Regions from separate parts of the Rossellomorea sp. LJF3 genome, predicted to be linked through region 3. Evidence: riboswitches for the same ligand, from Rfam matches in the RefSeq annotation. Region 3 holds a riboswitch; each other region holds the start of a gene.
The links. Region 3 has a riboswitch for S-adenosylmethionine ahead of metK (methionine adenosyltransferase). Riboswitches for the same ligand answer to the same signal wherever they lie in the genome.

Region 1 (4,160 bases), on a different contig from region 3:
TTTTGTCATTTATTCCTTTACATTCTTTATGTTCCGTTATATCATTTGTGACTAGAATTTGAAAGTAATTAATTTTCAAAAAAATGAGTGGGTGAATGTATGAAACACTTTGAAAAAGCAAAACGCTTGGAATCATTACCGGAACAATTTTTCGCTTCCCTTGCAGGAACTGTGAATGCTGTTGTGAATGAGGGGCATGATGTCATTAATTTGGGACAGGGAAATCCAGATCAGCCTACCCCTCCACATATTGTGGGAAAATTAACAGAAGCGGCCAAGTCTCCTTCTAACCATAAATATCCTCCATTTCGTGGTTTATCGAGCTTTAAGGAGGCGATTGCAGCTTTCTATTTGCGGGAATACGGTGTGGAGATAGATCCCGAAACCGAAGTAGCGGTTCTCTTCGGAGGAAAAGCAGGATTAGTGGAGATCCCTCAATGTTTATTGAACCCCGGGGATGGAGTATTTGTCCCGGATCCCGGTTATCCGGATTATGTATCGGGGGTCGCATTGGCAGAAGCCAGTATGATCAAGATGCCGTTGAAAGAGGAAAACGGTTTTCTCCCGGACTATCGTGTACATTCCCGTGAAGAATGGGAAAGGGCGAAATTAATGTTCCTCAATTACCCCAATAATCCAACGGGTGCGACCGCAACAAAATCCTTTTTTGAGGACACGGTGGAACTTGCGTCAAAGCATGATATTTGTGTGGTGCATGACTTTGCTTATGGGGCGATCGGTTTCGATGGACAAAAGCCTGTGAGTTTTCTCGAGACAGATGGTGCAAAGGATGTCGGGATTGAGATATATACTTTATCAAAAACCTATAATATGGCAGGCTGGAGAATCGGTTTTGCCGTTGGGAATAAAAGTGTCATAGAAGCGATCAATCTCCTCCAGGATCACCTTTACGTAAGCCTGTTCGGCGCGATTCAAGAAGCAGCCACAACGGCTTTACTGAGTTCCCAGGATTGCGTAACGGAACTGGTTGCCACTTATGAAGAACGAAGACAACTCCTGATCTCGGGTCTACAGGGAATTGGGTGGGATGTAAAAGCTCCACAAGGTTCCTTCTTTGCCTGGCTTAAGGTGCCGGAAGGGTTCACATCTGTTGAGTTCTCAACCTATTTACTTGAAAAAATCAAAGTGGCCGTTGCTCCTGGTGTAGGATTTGGTGAATATGGAGAAGGGTATGTACGGGTCGGTCTTTTAACTACAAATGAACGGATAAAAGAGGCGATTTCCCGTATAGAAAGTTTAGAATTATTTCACAAAAGGGATTGACATATGTCGAAATTGGTGCAATAATCCAACTGAATTAATATAATGAAATTCTTATCAAGAGCAGGCGGAGGGACCAGCCCGATGAAGCCCGGCAACCGACTTATTTAAGCACGGTGCTAATTCTTGCAGCTATACAGCTGACAGATAAGAAAGAGTGCGGAATGTAAACCTCTTCTTATTTGGAAGAGGTTTTTTTGTTTGCCGGCACGATGAAATCAAGACGCGGAAATGGGCTTTTACATAGGGAGGTAATATGAATGAGTGAAGTGATCGCAACATATCGACTAAAGGGTAAGATTGGTTCCTTCGAGAAAAAGGCAGAAGGGATTGCTTTGGGACTCACGGTAGGATCATGGACGGACCTGCCGCTACTGGAACAGGAACAATTAAGAAAATACAAGGGGAGAGTCGTTTCAGTGGAAGAGAGGGAGGACGAAGGATCCTGGGGTGAGGTGAAGATTGGGTATCCCAGTCATAATTATTCCAATGATATTCCGGCTATCCTTACAACGGTATTCGGCAAGCTTTCTCTCGATGGTGAAGTGAAATTACTGGATCTGGAGTTCTCAGAAGACTTGAAAAAATCATTTCCCGGTCCACGTTTTGGGATAGAGGGCATCAGGGAATTAACAGGGGTTCATGGTCGACCGCTGTTAATGAGCATCTTTAAAGGGGTGATCGGCAGGGATCTCACATTTCTTGAAAATCAGTTAAGAGCGCAGGCCCTCGGCGGAGTCAATGTCGTAAAAGATGATGAAATATTATTTGATAATTCCTTGACTCCATTTTTTGAAAGAGTAAGAGTAGGAAAAAAAGTGTTGAACGACGTATTCGAAGAAACCGGTAAGAGAACCTTGTATGCCGTAAATCTGACAGGGAAAACCTCACAGTTGCGGGACAAAGCAAAAAAAGCCAGGGAGCTTGGGGCAGATGCTCTTTTATTCAATGTATTTTCATACGGTCTCGATGTTCTGCAGGAATTGAGGGAGGACCCTGAGATTTCCTTGCCGATCATGGCTCATCCTGCTTTTGCCGGGGCTGCTGCTGCATCTCCAGTATATGGTGTGAGCTACTCTTTATGGTTGGGTAAATTATTGCGAATGGCCGGGGCTGATTTTTCACTATTTCCATCTCCGTACGGAAGTGTGGCACTAGAGAAGAGCAACGTCCTTTCCTTAAGCTATGAATTAACGAAGGATGACGAACATTTGAAGAGAACATTGCCAGTTCCATCAGCAGGCATTCACCCTGCTCTTGTCCCCCTTTTGGTGAAAGATTTCGGGACGGATTGTGTCATTAATGCCGGAGGAGGCATTCACGGTCACCCTAACGGCGCAAGTGGGGGAGGAAGGGCGTTCGGTCAAGCGATCGATGCTGTTTTAAACGGAACGTCACTCCAAGAGGCAGCCAAAACTCATGAAGAACTGCAGAAAGCCCTGTCCCTATGGGGAGGGGAGGTAAAGGTGTAATGAGTCTTCCAGTGATATTCTGTGATTTTGATGGGACGATCACAGAAACAGATAATATCATTTCTTTGATGAAAGCCTTTGCCCCACCGGAATGGGAGCCTGTAAAAGAGGACATTTTAAGCCACTCGATCTCGATCAAAGAAGGGGTAAGCAAGTTGTTCTCACTCATTCCTTCTTCAAAGAAAGACGAGATGATCCAGTATTTGATGGAAACAGCGGTTATTCGTGAAGGCTTCAAGGAATTCGTGGACTATACAAAAGTCAATGAGATTCCCCTGTATATTGTGAGTGGGGGAATAGACTTCTTCGTTCACCCGTTACTGAAAGAATTCGGGCCTTTTAAGGCTGTATATTGTAACGAAGCGATCTTTAACGATTCGAACATAACCATTCATTGGCCATATCCATGTGACGTGCACTGTGAAAACAAAGGATGTGGATGCTGTAAGCCTTCCATTCTGAGGGCATTATCCCTGGAAGATCATGAGGTGATTGTAATAGGGGACTCTGTTACAGACATCGAAATGGCGAAGCTTGGAGATACAGTACTCGCAAGGGACTATCTCGCACGTACCTGTGAAGAAAAGGGAATCCCGTATCATCCTTTTGAAACCTTTCACGATTGCATAAAAGTGATAGAAAAAGGAGTGACAATATGAAGTCATATCAATCCGAATGGGAAGAGCTCGCTGATATCAAAAGGGAATTGGCAGAGAGGGACTGGTTTATGGGAACCAGTGGCAACCTGGCAATACGTGTGGGATCAACTCCTGTATCATTTCTGGTTACGGCAAGTGGAAAGGATAAGCGAAAGCACACGAAAGAGGACTTCCTCCTTGTGAATGCACAGGGTGAGGCCTTGGAGGAAACCCAACTGCGTCCATCAGCCGAAACCCTGCTTCACAGTCACATATTCAGTGGGAGTTCAGCGGGATGCAGCTTACATGTCCATACTGTTGCCAACAATGTGATCAGTGAACTGTATGGGGATGAAGGTGTCATCACATTCAGAAACCAGGAACTGATTAAAGCCTGGGACAAATGGGGTGAACATGATTCCCTGTCGATTCCCATCATCCATAATCATGCGCATATCCCAACCTTGGCGGATTCCTTCCTCCCATTCATTAAAGAAGATAAAGGGGCCGTGCTCATTCGCAATCATGGCATTACCGTCTGGGGACGTACAGGATTTGAAGCTAAGAAACTATTGGAAGCGTGTGAGTTCCTGTTCCAATACCACCTTACACTATTATCTTTAGCAGCTACAAAATCTATTTCCAAGGGAGGAGTAAAATTATGACAACGGTACACATTCAGGGGAAAAATCAGTTCATTGAGCAACAGGAAGAGGTAGTAAATTATTTAAATGACCAAGGGGTCATCTACGAACATTGGAACATGGAT
Region 2 (4,160 bases), on a different contig from region 3:
AAAAGGCAAGGGAAAAGGTCGTCAACATCGGTTCCAACTTAAGTCCATTTGAAGCTTGGCTCACATGCCGAGGGGCGAAAACATTGGCACTCCGGCTCGGGACACAGGCTCAGAACGCGGGAATCCTTGCAGATGAACTGCGCACAAATGAGCAGGTGAAGAGGGTCTATTATCCAACTGATTTATCCGAAAAAGGAAATGGCGCGATTGTCACCATCGAACTCGATGCCAGCTGCGACATCAGCACATTCTTCAAGTCCCTTGGATGGATCAAGATCATTCCGTCCCTGGCAGGAGTGGAAACAACGGTTTCCTATCCGCTTGGAACCTCTCATCGTGCCCTTCCGAAAGAAGCACAGGAAAAACTCGGCATCAACACCCATGTGGTGCGCATATCGTTAGGTATCGAGGATGGGGAAGATATCGTTTCTCAATTTAACGAGGCGATTACAGCTTCTGTTAAAAAATAAAAAATTCTGAAAATGGTCTTGACGTTGAGGCTGGTTACCCTTTATAATTCATCTCAACGCATGAATTTTCACATTGACAACTAAATGCTCTTATCCAGAGAGGTGGAGGGACTAGGCCCGATGAAACCCGGCAACCTTCATGTACGCACTATGCGTCGCATGAAAAGGTGCTAATTCCTGCAGGCGATCTGCCTGAAAGATAAGAGGAGGACCCTATTCAATTAGACCCTCTTCTTAGGAAGAGGGTTTTTTATTTTATCCTCTTCTGGCTTCTTAGGCTTTTGCATGGGGGTTCAGCAGGAGAATGTTTGGATATATTCAGCAGCTGATATTCTGTGAAAAATCAGCAGGTGAAATCATCCTGTAAATCAGCAGCTGAAATCATCCTGTAAATCAGCAGCTGAAATTCTTCACAAATTCAACTGCTGAAAAAAACCATTCAATTCAGCAGCTGAACTCAACCAACCAACCACACCAATCCAAAAACTAAAAAACTCTAGGAGGAATTCCAAATGACAAAATCATTCGATTTCGACACACTTCTTCTTCACGGCGGCCAGGAGCCTGACCCAGCTACAGGCTCAAGAGCGGTACCCATCTATCAAACGACATCCTACGTGTTCGACAACAGCGACCACGCCGCAAAGCTATTCGCCCTTGAAGAACCGGGAAACATCTACACCCGCATCATGAACCCGACCGTTGACGTTCTCGAGAAGCGCCTCGCCCTTTTAGAAGGGGGAATCGGAGCCCTGGGTGTATCATCCGGGATGGCCGCCATTTCTCTTTCCATCCTGAATATAGCCGGGGCAGGGGATGAGATCGTGGCAGCCACCAATCTGTACGGTGGGACGTATAATTTATTCTCTACGACTCTTCCGAAATACGGAATCAAGGTTCATTTCGTCGATCCGACTGATCCGGAGAACTTCCGAAAGGCGATTACGCCGAAAACGAAAGCGGTATTCGCCGAGACGATCGGAAATCCGAGCCTCCACGTCCTGGACATCGAGTCGGTTGCGAAAGTGGCACACGACCATCATATCCCGCTCATCATCGATAACACATTTGCCACACCATATGTGTGCAAGCCGATCGAGTGGGGAGCGGACATCGTCATCCACTCTGCAACGAAATGGATCGGCGGCCATGGTACGGCCATCGGTGGAGTGGTCATCGACGGTGGGAAGTTTGATTGGAATCATGAGAAGTTCCCTGGATTCACCGAAGAAGATAGAAGCTATAATGGACTTCGCTACGCACAGGATGTGGGGGCCGCCGCTTTCATCACAAAGTTAAGGGTGCAGCTGCTTCGGGATCTCGGGGCGTGCTTAAGTCCACAAAACGCATTTCTGCTGTTGCAGGGGCTGGAAACCCTCCATCTCCGCATCGAACGTCACACGGAGAATGCCTTGAAGATTGCGGAACACTTAGATCAGCACAGTGGAGTTGCCTGGGTTTCTTATCCGGGTCTGCCGCAGCATCCGTCCTACGCTCTTGCTCAAAAATATTTGAAAAATGGAGCAGGTTCCATCGTCGTCTTTGGAATCAAAGGGGGCAGGGACTCAGGACGTAAAGTCGTAGACAACATTTCCCTCTGGTCCCATGTTGCCAATGTAGGGGATGCGAAGTCGCTGATCATCCATCCAGCGTCCACGACGCATCAGCAATTGAACGATGAGGAAATCCGTGCCACAGGTGTAACCGAGGATCTTGTAAGACTTTCCGTCGGATTGGAATCTGCGAAGGATTTGATCGAGGATCTGGATCATGCGATTGAAGTGGCGTTGGAAACGTCCCGGGTATAAAAGGTACAGGTTTCACCGGGGTGCCCCGACACCCCAACCAACACCAAAAAAAGGAGGTGGAGGAATGGAGAATTCATACTCATACGAAGTAAGCTCCATTACCATCCCATCCCTCACATTAGAGTCAGGCACCACGTTGCAGAATGTAAGTCTGGCCTATGAACGGACCGGCAATAAAGAAGGCCCCGTCATCCTTGTTTGCCATGCCCTCACCGGAACCCATATTGTGAAAGGAACGAGTGAGGATCGGGGCTGGTGGGATGGACTGATCGGCCCCGGTTCATACATTGATACCGATCTATACAATGTGATTGCTTTCAATGTGTTAGGGGGATGTGAAGGGAGTACGGGACCGACGTCCACAAATCCGGAAACAGGAGGACGATACGGACCGGATTTCCCGCACATTACCATACGGGACATGGTCCACGCCCAATATGAAGCACTCCAACAGCTGTCCGTCGACCACATCGAAGCGGTGATCGGCGGCTCGCTGGGAGGAATGCAGGCGCTTGAATGGGGGGCTCTCTATCCTTCCTATATCAACAAGGTATTCGCCCTCGCCGTCTCACCGGCATTAAATGATTACGGTCTCGCGTTCAATCATATCGGGATCACAGCGATTGAAGGGGATCCCGATTTTCAAAATGGCCACTATCCCCATGGGGCCATTTTAAAAGGGCTTGAGATTGCCAGGATGGTCGGAATGGTGACCTATCGTACACAGGAATTGTTTGACCGGCGCTTTCAGCGGGAGAGGACGAATGAGCAATACAATGTAGAAAGCTATCTTGATTATCAAGGAAAGAAACTCGGAAAGAGATTTGATCCGAACAGCTATCTTACCCTCCTTAAAGCGATGAATACCCATGATATCGGAAGGGGGAGGGGAGGTACGGAAGTGGTCGCCGATTCCTATCCGTGCGAGCTGGTCTCGATCAGCTATGAGGGTGATTTGATTTATTCTCCCCACTATTTAAAGGAATTCACCATACAAGCTCCTAAAGGTGAACATTACTTTATCCCGACAGCATTCGGTCATGACGGGTTTCTCGTGGAATTTGAGAAATGGGGAGGGATCATCTCTTCTCATCTTAAAAATCATCAAGATCAGAAAATCGTGACGGGCATGAAATAATCCACTGCCAATCATAACTCGTCCCCCTCCGGCATATAGTTAGATAAGCAAAGACATCGCACCGCCTAAGCGCGTTTTTGTGTGGTGTCTTTTTTCGTTGGATGGGAATGCGTACGCTGCTCTCATCCATATCATAAACAAACGACAAGCTGGAGGGGAATATATGGAGTGGACGGGCAGAAAGCTCATCATCACCATCATCATTAGCATGTTGATCGGTGCAGGAGGAATGTATGGCGGCTTGGAGTGGACGGGCAGTTCCGGGTCCGGGGACGAGCTTGCCCAGTTTAACGGCAAAGGGGAGCTGAATGATAAGCTTCACAAGGTGGAAGTCGCGTATGATTTAATCAGTGACAAGTTTTTTCAGGATGTAGACAAGGGACAGCTCGTGGAAGGAGCGATCCAGGGGATGCTGAAGACCTTGGATGATCCGTATTCGGTGTACATGAATGCGGAGACCGCTTCTCAATTCAATGACGCGTTGGATTCTTCCTTTGAAGGGATCGGGGCAGAGGTCACGATCATGGACGGGAAACTGGTCATCGTGGCTCCTTTTAAAAATTCACCTGCTGAGAAAGCCGGTCTGAAACCGAATGACCGCATCATCAAAGTGGATGGGAATAGCATTGACGGGCTTGACCTTTATGAAGCCACGTTGAAGATCAGAGGGAAGAAGGGTACGGAAGTGAAATTGGAGATTACGAGAGAGGGTCTTTCAGATCCGATCGAAGTGTCCGTAAAGAG
Region 3 (4,160 bases):
TCTTAGGTTGAAGCACTTCGTCTGGAACACCAGGAACGTGAACCGGGATGTTCAGGCCGAAAATCTCGTCTGTTGCCGTTTCCACATTCGTAAGTTCACCCTCAAGGGCCGCCTGGATCATGGCGCGGGTGTAGGAAAGCTTCATGCGATTCCCCACTCCGTATTCTCCGCCGGTCCAACCCGTATTCACGAGGAATACCTGTGCATTGTGCTCATCGATCTTCTTCCCGAGCATTTCTGCGTAACGAGTGGCAGGAAGCGGAAGGAATGGAGATCCAAAGCAAGTTGAGAAAGTTGCTTGTGGTGAAGTGATTCCACGCTCCGTACCTGCAAGCTTCGAGGTATATCCACTTAAGAAATGATACATTGCCTGTTCTTTTGTCAGCTTGCTGATCGGAGGCAATACGCCGAAAGCATCAGCTGTTAAGAATACAATCGTATTTGGGTGTCCTGCGATACTTGGCTCCACGATGTTTTCCATCGCTTGAAGGGGGTAGGCAGCACGCGTGTTTTCTGTTAAAGTGTTATCATCATAATCCGCGATGCGGGACATATCATCCAGAACGACATTTTCCAGGACGGAACCGAAACGGATCGCATCAAAGATCTGAGGTTCTTTTTCACGTGTAAGCCCGATGCACTTAGCATAGCATCCGCCTTCGATATTGAATACGCCGTTCGGGGACCAACCGTGCTCATCATCACCGATCAAGCGGCGGTTTGGATCTGCGGATAAGGTGGTTTTCCCTGTACCGGACAATCCGAAGAACAATGCTACATCGCCTTCACGACCGACGTTCGAAGAGCAGTGCATGGAAAGGATGTCGGATTCAGGAAGTACATAGTTCATGACCGAGAAGATGGATTTCTTCATTTCACCGGCATATTCCGTACCGCCGATCAATACGATTCTTTTTTCAAATGAAACGATGATGAACGTTTCAGAGTGAGTGCCGTCGACTTCAGGATCAGCTTTGAAGTTAGGAGCTGAAATCACGGTGAATTCGGATTGATGATCTTTTAACTCTTCTGTTTGAGGACGGATGAATAATTGGTGGGCAAATAGATTATGCCAGGCGAACTCATTGATCACTTGAATCGGCAGTCTATGTTTTGGGTCGGCGCCTGCGAACCCTTTAAATGAGAAAACTTCTTCTTTTTCTTTTAAGTATGAGATGACCTTCGTATATAATTTATCGAATGATTCCGAAGAGATCGGTTGATTGACAGAACCCCACTCGATTTTATCCTTCGTCGTTGGTTCTTCCACAATAAATTTATCTTTAGGAGAGCGTCCTGTGTATTTACCAGTTTCTGCTCTGACTGCACCTGATGATGTTAAAACGCCTTCATTTCGCTGAAGGACCTTTTCGACTAGTTGAGAAACAGATAATTGTTCCTGAATGTTTTGACCGTTAAGTAATTCTGTTAATTCATTAGACATGCTCACTGAATTCATTAGAACCCTTCCTTTATATAAATTTATTTAATGGTATCGTTTTCTTCACAAAAATAGTATAACACAATCAAGCTATTAGTCTATACTATTTATTTAATTTTATAATGTGTCTTCATTTTGTCACATTTCTTGACCGAATAAAGCCTGTTTCTTCTTATTTATATGAAATGTATCATGCAATGTTTAGCCTCATTACCCCATTAGGTTATTTTGATGATGAAAAACAGGCTGAAATCATGAAATGAATGGTTAAACCTGTCATTCGAAAAAAAGTTGACACCACTTGTCCTAACCGTTATCATTGTTCCTTGAACGGATACTCTTATCCTGAGCTGGTGGAGGGAGCAGACCCTATGAAACCCAGCAACCTGCTAAATAGTGAATGGATCCATTTCTTTAATGAATCCGATTAAGCGAAGGTGCTAAACTGAGGCAAGGTCTCTAAAACCTTGAACGATAAGAGAGAAAAGGCGCGGCTATGATCTGAAACCTTTCCTCTGAAGCTTTTTTTCCTGAGGAAGGGTTTTTTCTGTTTATAGTGGACCACATGCACATAAATCATGATTTATTTATAAAAGAATCATGTTTACTTCATACTACTTAGGGAAATGAGTACCGTATCTGTTTACTGTTTTGTCAGAAGAATCGTTCTGACAAATATGCTTAAGGAGGAACCTTGATGTCAACTAAACGTCGTCTGTTTACATCTGAGTCCGTAACCGAAGGACATCCAGATAAAATTTGTGACCAAATCTCTGATTCAATTCTTGATGCAATTCTTACCAATGATCCAAATGCACGTGTAGCGTGTGAAACATCTGTCACAACGGGTCTTGTGCTCGTTGCCGGTGAAATCACTACGAATACGTATGTCGATATCCCGAAAATCGTTCGTGAAACGATCCGTGAAATTGGCTATACCCGTGCGAAATACGGCTTTGATGCTGAAACATGTGCGGTTTTGACTTCCATTGATGAGCAGTCTGCCGATATCGCTCAAGGTGTCGATCAGGCCCTTGAAGCCCGTGAAGGTCAAATGACGGATGAAGAAATCGATGCAATCGGTGCAGGTGACCAAGGGTTGATGTTCGGATTCGCTTGTAATGAAACGAAAGAGCTTATGCCTCTTCCGATTTCCCTTGCACACAAAATTTCCCGTCGCTTAACGGAAGTACGTAAAGAAGAAATCCTTCCTTACCTTCGTCCGGATGGAAAAACACAAGTAACCGTTGAATACGATGAAAACGATAAGCCGGTCCGCATCGACACGATCGTTATCTCGACTCAGCATCACCCGGAAGTGACGCTTGAGCAAATCCAGCGCAACCTGAAAGAATATGTCATCGATCCGGTTGTACCGAAAGAACTGATCGATGAAGAAACGAAATACTTCATCAACCCGACTGGCCGCTTCGTAATCGGTGGACCACAAGGTGATGCAGGACTGACAGGACGTAAAATCATCGTTGACACATACGGCGGATACGCTCGTCACGGTGGCGGTGCCTTCTCTGGTAAGGATGCAACGAAAGTGGATCGTTCAGCGGCTTATGCAGCGCGCTATGTAGCGAAGAACATCGTGGCAGCAGGACTTGCTGAAAAATGTGAAGTTCAATTAGCGTATGCAATCGGTGTGGCGAAGCCCGTATCCATCTCCGTTGATACATTTGGAACAGGGAAAGTTTCAGAAGATGTATTAATTGACGTTGTGAGCAATAACTTTGACCTGCGTCCTGCAGGGATCATCAAGATGCTCGACCTTCGTCGTCCGATCTACAAGCAGACAGCTGCTTACGGACACTTCGGCCGCAACGACATCGATCTTCCTTGGGAACGCACGAACAAAGCGGATGCGTTGAAAGCAGAAGCATTAGGCGAATAAGGAAAGATAGAAGAGACCAACACTTTTTGGGGTGTTGGTCTTTTTTGATGATCATCACAAGAAAATCTTCCATGAGTATTCTCAAGGAGGATGGGGTATCCCAAGTATAGGAAGTTAAAACGGTTTGATGTTCTTATAATACTGTCCTTTTTCTGCGTATTCCCTTGAAATGCGCTTCATTTCACTGATATCGTGCTCATTGAGCTCCCTCACGACTTTTGCCGGTCGTCCGAACGCAAGGGTATTTGGCGGGATGACCTTCCCCTGGGGGACAAGGCTTCCGGCTCCGATGAACGCTCCTTCGCCGATTTCGGCATTATCGAGGATGATGGAACCCATGCCGATCAATGCCTTTTTCCTGATCTTGCAGCTATGTAAGATCACCCCATGTCCGACAGTCACTTCATCTTCAAGGATAAGAGGGTTATTTGGACTCTGATGAAGAATGGAGTTATCCTGTATATTTACTTTATCACCGATCTTAGTGGGAGCGACATCCCCCCTGATGACGGTGTTGAACCAGATACTCGATTCTTCACCGATCTCCACGTCCCCGGAGATGGTCACATAATCGGCGATGAATGCCGAATGTGCGATGATGGGTTTTTTATCGTAATATGGATAGAGCATTTTTTACTACCCCTTTCAATAATATTTATTATAATAATGGTAGCAGAATTCATTCATGGAGAGAACTACAAAGGAGGATTTGTCATGTGGAAATGGGAATCAGATCAAGAGGCAAAGGCAGTCATCGTCATCATTCATGGGGCGATGGAACATCACGGAAGATATGGTTGGCTCATTGAAATGTGGCGT
Region 4 (4,160 bases), on a different contig from region 3:
CCATGGCCGGGTATGGGTTTGCGAAATATCAATTTAAAGGCAGGGAGAAAATCTTCTATATCGTGCTAGCCACGATGATGATTCCTGCACAGGTGACGATGATCCCTGTCTATTTGATCCTGAATGAAATGGGACTGACGAATACGATGACGGGGATTGTGCTGCCGGGACTGGCCGCGGCCTTCAGTATTTTCTTATTCAGGCAGTTCATGACGACGATCCCGACTGACCTGATCGAAGCAGCCAGACTCGACGGAGCAGGGGAATTCTATATTTTCTTCCGCTTGATCGTACCGATTGCCAAGCCGATCTTCGCCGTGCAGGGGATCCTCACGTTTATCGGTGCGTGGAACAGTTTCTTATGGCCGTTGATCATCGCCAACGATGAAAGTCTTTACACATTATCGGTCGGGCTTTCCCTGCTGCAGGGTCAATATGCCAACAATTTCGGCCTGCAAATGGCGGGTGCAGCCTTCATGGTTGTGCCGATCATCATCATCTTCTCCTTCTTCCAGAAATACATCGTCGAAGGGTTTACGATGTCAGGCATCAAGTAATGAATGGTAGAAGTGTACCAGGTACAGTGCTATATGAATGTACCTGGTACATTTCTTTGAATGAAAAAGGTTTATGAATAAGAGTATTGAGTGAGTGGCAGACATCCCTGTTTCAGAAGGGATGGTACAGTTTATACTGGAATAATCACGATCAGTCCCGTATCGTATCCAGGTGGGGGGAACGACCAGGAATACCGGATCGAATCCGCCAAGATGCTTGCAACGGTCCTCCACATGATGCAGGGCACACCCTTTATTTATCAAGGGGAAGAAATCGGGATGAAGAACAGTGATCGACCGACAGACATCAACTTCCTGCGTCCCTATGAAGCGATTGTCTATTTGTTAGGAAAATAACCCAATACTTGAAGCGCTTTCATGTATAATGAACAGAAGAAATCAGTCAAAAAGGATGCCTTCATTTATAGAAGCAATAGGATGTGAACTTATGGCAACCATCAAAGATGTGGCTAAGCTTTCCGGAGTCGCTGTTTCGACCGCTTCTTATGCCTTGAACAACAGTAAGAAAGTCAGTGAAGAAACACGACAGAAAGTGTTAGCGGCAGCCAAACAATTGAATTACCAAAAAAACGGGCTTGCTTCCGATTTGAAGCGGACAAGCACGAATACCATCGCCTTGATCCTGAGCGATCTATCAGGACCTTACTATTCTGAACTCATCAAGGGCGTACAGGATGTGACCTCCACGAACGGATATGATTTGATCGCCTGCAGTTCCATCGGGGGAGCACAGTCCACCGCCGTGAAATTTTTAAAAGAAAAAAGGGTCGATGGCGTCATCATCCTTGCTCATAATATCGATGACGGGACCATCCTGGAATCGGCAAGGGAAGGCTTTCCGATCGTGGTCCTGGACCGGAGCCTCAAAAGCGATTACGTCACCCAGATCGAAGTCGATAATGTTCACGGAGCGTTCGTGGCAACGGAACACTTGATTGAGAGTGGGAGCCGTGACATCGCGTTTATCAGCGGACCTTACAACTCCCATGATAACGAGCTTCGTTTCCAGGGTTACCGTGAAGCTTTGGACAAACACGGGATCGACTATAAGTCGAAATGGAAAGTATCCGGGGGCTTCACCCGAGAAGGGGGCTACCAGGCGACCAAAATGCTGATCGCGCAACGGGATGTCCCACAGGCCATTTTCTATGCAAACGATGAGATGGCCATCGGCGGCTTGCAGGCACTGAACGAAAAAAACATTTCTGTTCCAGGGGATATTTCCATCATTGGCTTTGACGACATCCAACTGTCAGAATACGTGTCCCCGCCACTGACAACCATGCGGCAGCCGAAATATGAAGCGGGTGCGCTTGCCGTTCACCTGATCTTTCAGATGCTCTTGAAGGAAGAGGTCGATTCGTATTACAAACTCACAACGGAGCTGATAGAGAGGGATTCGGTGAAAAGTCGTTGACTGAGTGGAAGAACTTGACCTTTCCTGCATGGGAGAGGTCGTTTTTTTGTATGTTAAAAATCTTTCGTTGCTGCGGCAGTAAAGATAACGCTTACATAAAAATACTCCCGAAATCCACTATTGACTTCCCGTCCCATACCCAGTATTATCCTCTATAAGATAAATTTTTGAAAATTACATACATTCAATTATCCAGAGTGACCGAGGGATCAGGCCCTATGACGTCCGGCAACCTCCAGTATTGGAACGGTGCTAATTCCTGCAGGATGATTTCATTCTGAGAGATAAGTCGAGATAAACAGGCGATGCTTCTTTCAGTTGAAAGAGGCATTTTTTATTGGAGAAAAAGGGGTGTGCACATTGATCGAGATTCGGAATCTAGTAAAAACGTACAAAACGAAAAAGCAAACGGTGGTCGGTGTCGACAACGTCTCTGTCACCATCAAAAAAGGGGAGATCTTCGGGATCGTTGGATACAGCGGAGCGGGGAAGAGCTCACTCATTCGCTGCCTGAATCTATTAGAAACCCCGACATCAGGGGAAATCATCATCGATGGACAGGATTTTACGAAGCTCACATCCAAGGAGTTAAGACTTGCCCGGCAAAAAACGAGCATGATCTTCCAGCACTTTCACCTGATCAAATCGAAGACGGTGTTTGATAATCTCGCCTTTGCTCTGAAAGCGGCACATGTACCGAAAGCGAACATCAAACCAAGGGTCGTCGAGCTCCTGGAGATGGTCGGCCTCTCAGACAAAGCCGACGCCTACCCGGCCCAGCTCAGCGGGGGACAAAAGCAGAGAGTCGGGATCGCAAGGGCGCTTGCCAACAACCCATCGGTATTACTGTGTGATGAAGCGACGTCGGCCCTCGATCCGAATACAACGAAATCGATCTTGAAACTTTTGAAAAAAATCAACAAGGAACTGGGCTTGACGATCGTGCTCATCACCCACGAAATGGAAGTGGTGAAGGAAATCTGCGACAGGATGGCCGTGATGCAGGAAGGGAAGATCGTGGAGGAAGGTCCCGTGTATGATCTGTTTGCCGAACCAAAACAGGCTTTGACGAAGCAGTTCATCGAAACGATTCTCCAATTCGAACTGCCGCAGCACCTGGTAGAATCGAGAAAAGGGAAGCTCATCAAGATTCAATTCAAAGGATCCATCGCCGAGGAAAGCGTCGTATCAGAGGTGTTTCAGCGCTACAAGGTGCGGGGGAATATCCTCCATGGCAAGATCGAATATATTCAGGATGTCCCACTCGGGATCTTCATTATGGAGCTGATAGGATCAGCTGATGAAATCGAAGCGGCGATCCGTTATATCACGGCGAAGACGCAAAGCCTGGAGGTGCTGGAGGATGCTGCCTGATTCATTGACTTCTATATTGCCAGAATTGAATAAAGCCTTTTTTGAAACGGTGTATATGGTGGGGATTTCACTGGCTGTAGCGATCATAGTGGGACTGCCGTTGGGGATTCTTCTATTCGTCACAGACAAGGGACTGTTCCTGCAAAATAGTTTCATTAAAAAAGTCGTCGGATTCGTGGTGAACATGGTCCGTTCTGTTCCATTCATTATTCTATTAGTCGCACTCTTACCCTTAACCAAACTATTGACCGGGACAACGATCGGACCGACAGCGGCATCCGTATCACTCTCGGTAGCGGGCATTCCGTTTTTTGCGAGAATGGTAGAAACGTCCCTCAGGGAGATTGATAAAGGCGTCATCGAAGCCTCGGTTTCCGTTGGGGCGAGTCCATGGATGATCATCAAGGACGTGCTGTTACCGGAAGCGCGGCCTGCCGTCATTCAGGCGATTACGATTACAACGATCAGTTTAGTCGCCTATTCTGCCATGGCCGGCATTGTAGGCGGAGGAGGAGTCGGTGACCTGGCGATTCGCTTCGGATATTACAGGTACGATAACACGGTGATGATCACCACCGTCGTCATTCTGATTTGTTTGGTTCAGCTCATCCAATATACGGGTGATGTGTTTGCAAGACTGGTGGATAAACGATAAATAGGGGGAACAACAAGTGAAAAAGTGGATTCTAGTAGCAGCATTAGGATTAACAGTGAGCTTACTGGCTGCCTGCGGCGGAGAAGAGGCAAGCTCGGAAGACAAAAAAGAAGTAACCATCGGAGCCACATCAGGT

Region 1: it holds a riboswitch for S-adenosylmethionine, as region 3 does, so the genes downstream of both, V8G47_RS10080 (2,3-diketo-5-methylthiopentyl-1-phosphate enolase) here and metK (methionine adenosyltransferase) in region 3, are expected to answer to the same signal.
Region 2: it holds a riboswitch for S-adenosylmethionine, as region 3 does, so the genes downstream of both, V8G47_RS09230 (O-acetylhomoserine aminocarboxypropyltransferase/cysteine synthase family protein) here and metK (methionine adenosyltransferase) in region 3, are expected to answer to the same signal.
Region 4: it holds a riboswitch for S-adenosylmethionine, as region 3 does, so the genes downstream of both, V8G47_RS08945 (methionine ABC transporter ATP-binding protein) here and metK (methionine adenosyltransferase) in region 3, are expected to answer to the same signal.

What each region holds. Positions count from the first base shown of each region.
Region 1 covers NZ_JBANLY010000008.1:94,134-98,293, reverse strand. Annotated here, with positions in the region: gene V8G47_RS10085 (pyridoxal phosphate-dependent aminotransferase) at 100-1,284, shown strand; SAM riboswitch class I at 1,333-1,435, shown strand; gene V8G47_RS10080 (2,3-diketo-5-methylthiopentyl-1-phosphate enolase) at 1,542-2,753, shown strand; gene V8G47_RS10075 (2-hydroxy-3-keto-5-methylthiopentenyl-1-phosphate phosphatase) at 2,753-3,412, shown strand; gene V8G47_RS10070 (methylthioribulose 1-phosphate dehydratase) at 3,409-4,056, shown strand; gene V8G47_RS10065 (cupin domain-containing protein) at 4,053-4,160, shown strand, end outside.
Region 2 covers NZ_JBANLY010000007.1:104,623-108,782, forward strand. Annotated here, with positions in the region: gene V8G47_RS09225 (trans-sulfuration enzyme family protein) at 1-470, shown strand, start outside; SAM riboswitch class I at 558-676, shown strand; gene V8G47_RS09230 (O-acetylhomoserine aminocarboxypropyltransferase/cysteine synthase family protein) at 983-2,278, shown strand; gene metX (homoserine O-acetyltransferase MetX) at 2,343-3,416, shown strand; gene V8G47_RS09240 (S41 family peptidase) at 3,580-4,160, shown strand, end outside.
Region 3 covers NZ_JBANLY010000016.1:48,813-52,972, reverse strand. Annotated here, with positions in the region: gene pckA (phosphoenolpyruvate carboxykinase (ATP)) at 1-1,459, opposite strand, end outside; SAM riboswitch class I at 1,779-1,922, shown strand; gene metK (methionine adenosyltransferase) at 2,139-3,341, shown strand; gene V8G47_RS15040 (gamma carbonic anhydrase) at 3,456-3,971, opposite strand; gene V8G47_RS15035 (alpha/beta hydrolase) at 4,056-4,160, shown strand, end outside.
Region 4 covers NZ_JBANLY010000007.1:43,894-48,053, forward strand. Annotated here, with positions in the region: gene V8G47_RS08930 (carbohydrate ABC transporter permease) at 1-557, shown strand, start outside; partial or broken gene V8G47_RS08935 (alpha-amylase family glycosyl hydrolase) at 644-845, shown strand; gene V8G47_RS08940 (LacI family DNA-binding transcriptional regulator) at 1,006-1,995, shown strand; SAM riboswitch class I at 2,181-2,286, shown strand; gene V8G47_RS08945 (methionine ABC transporter ATP-binding protein) at 2,356-3,369, shown strand; gene V8G47_RS08950 (methionine ABC transporter permease) at 3,359-4,024, shown strand; gene V8G47_RS08955 (MetQ/NlpA family ABC transporter substrate-binding protein) at 4,041-4,160, shown strand, end outside.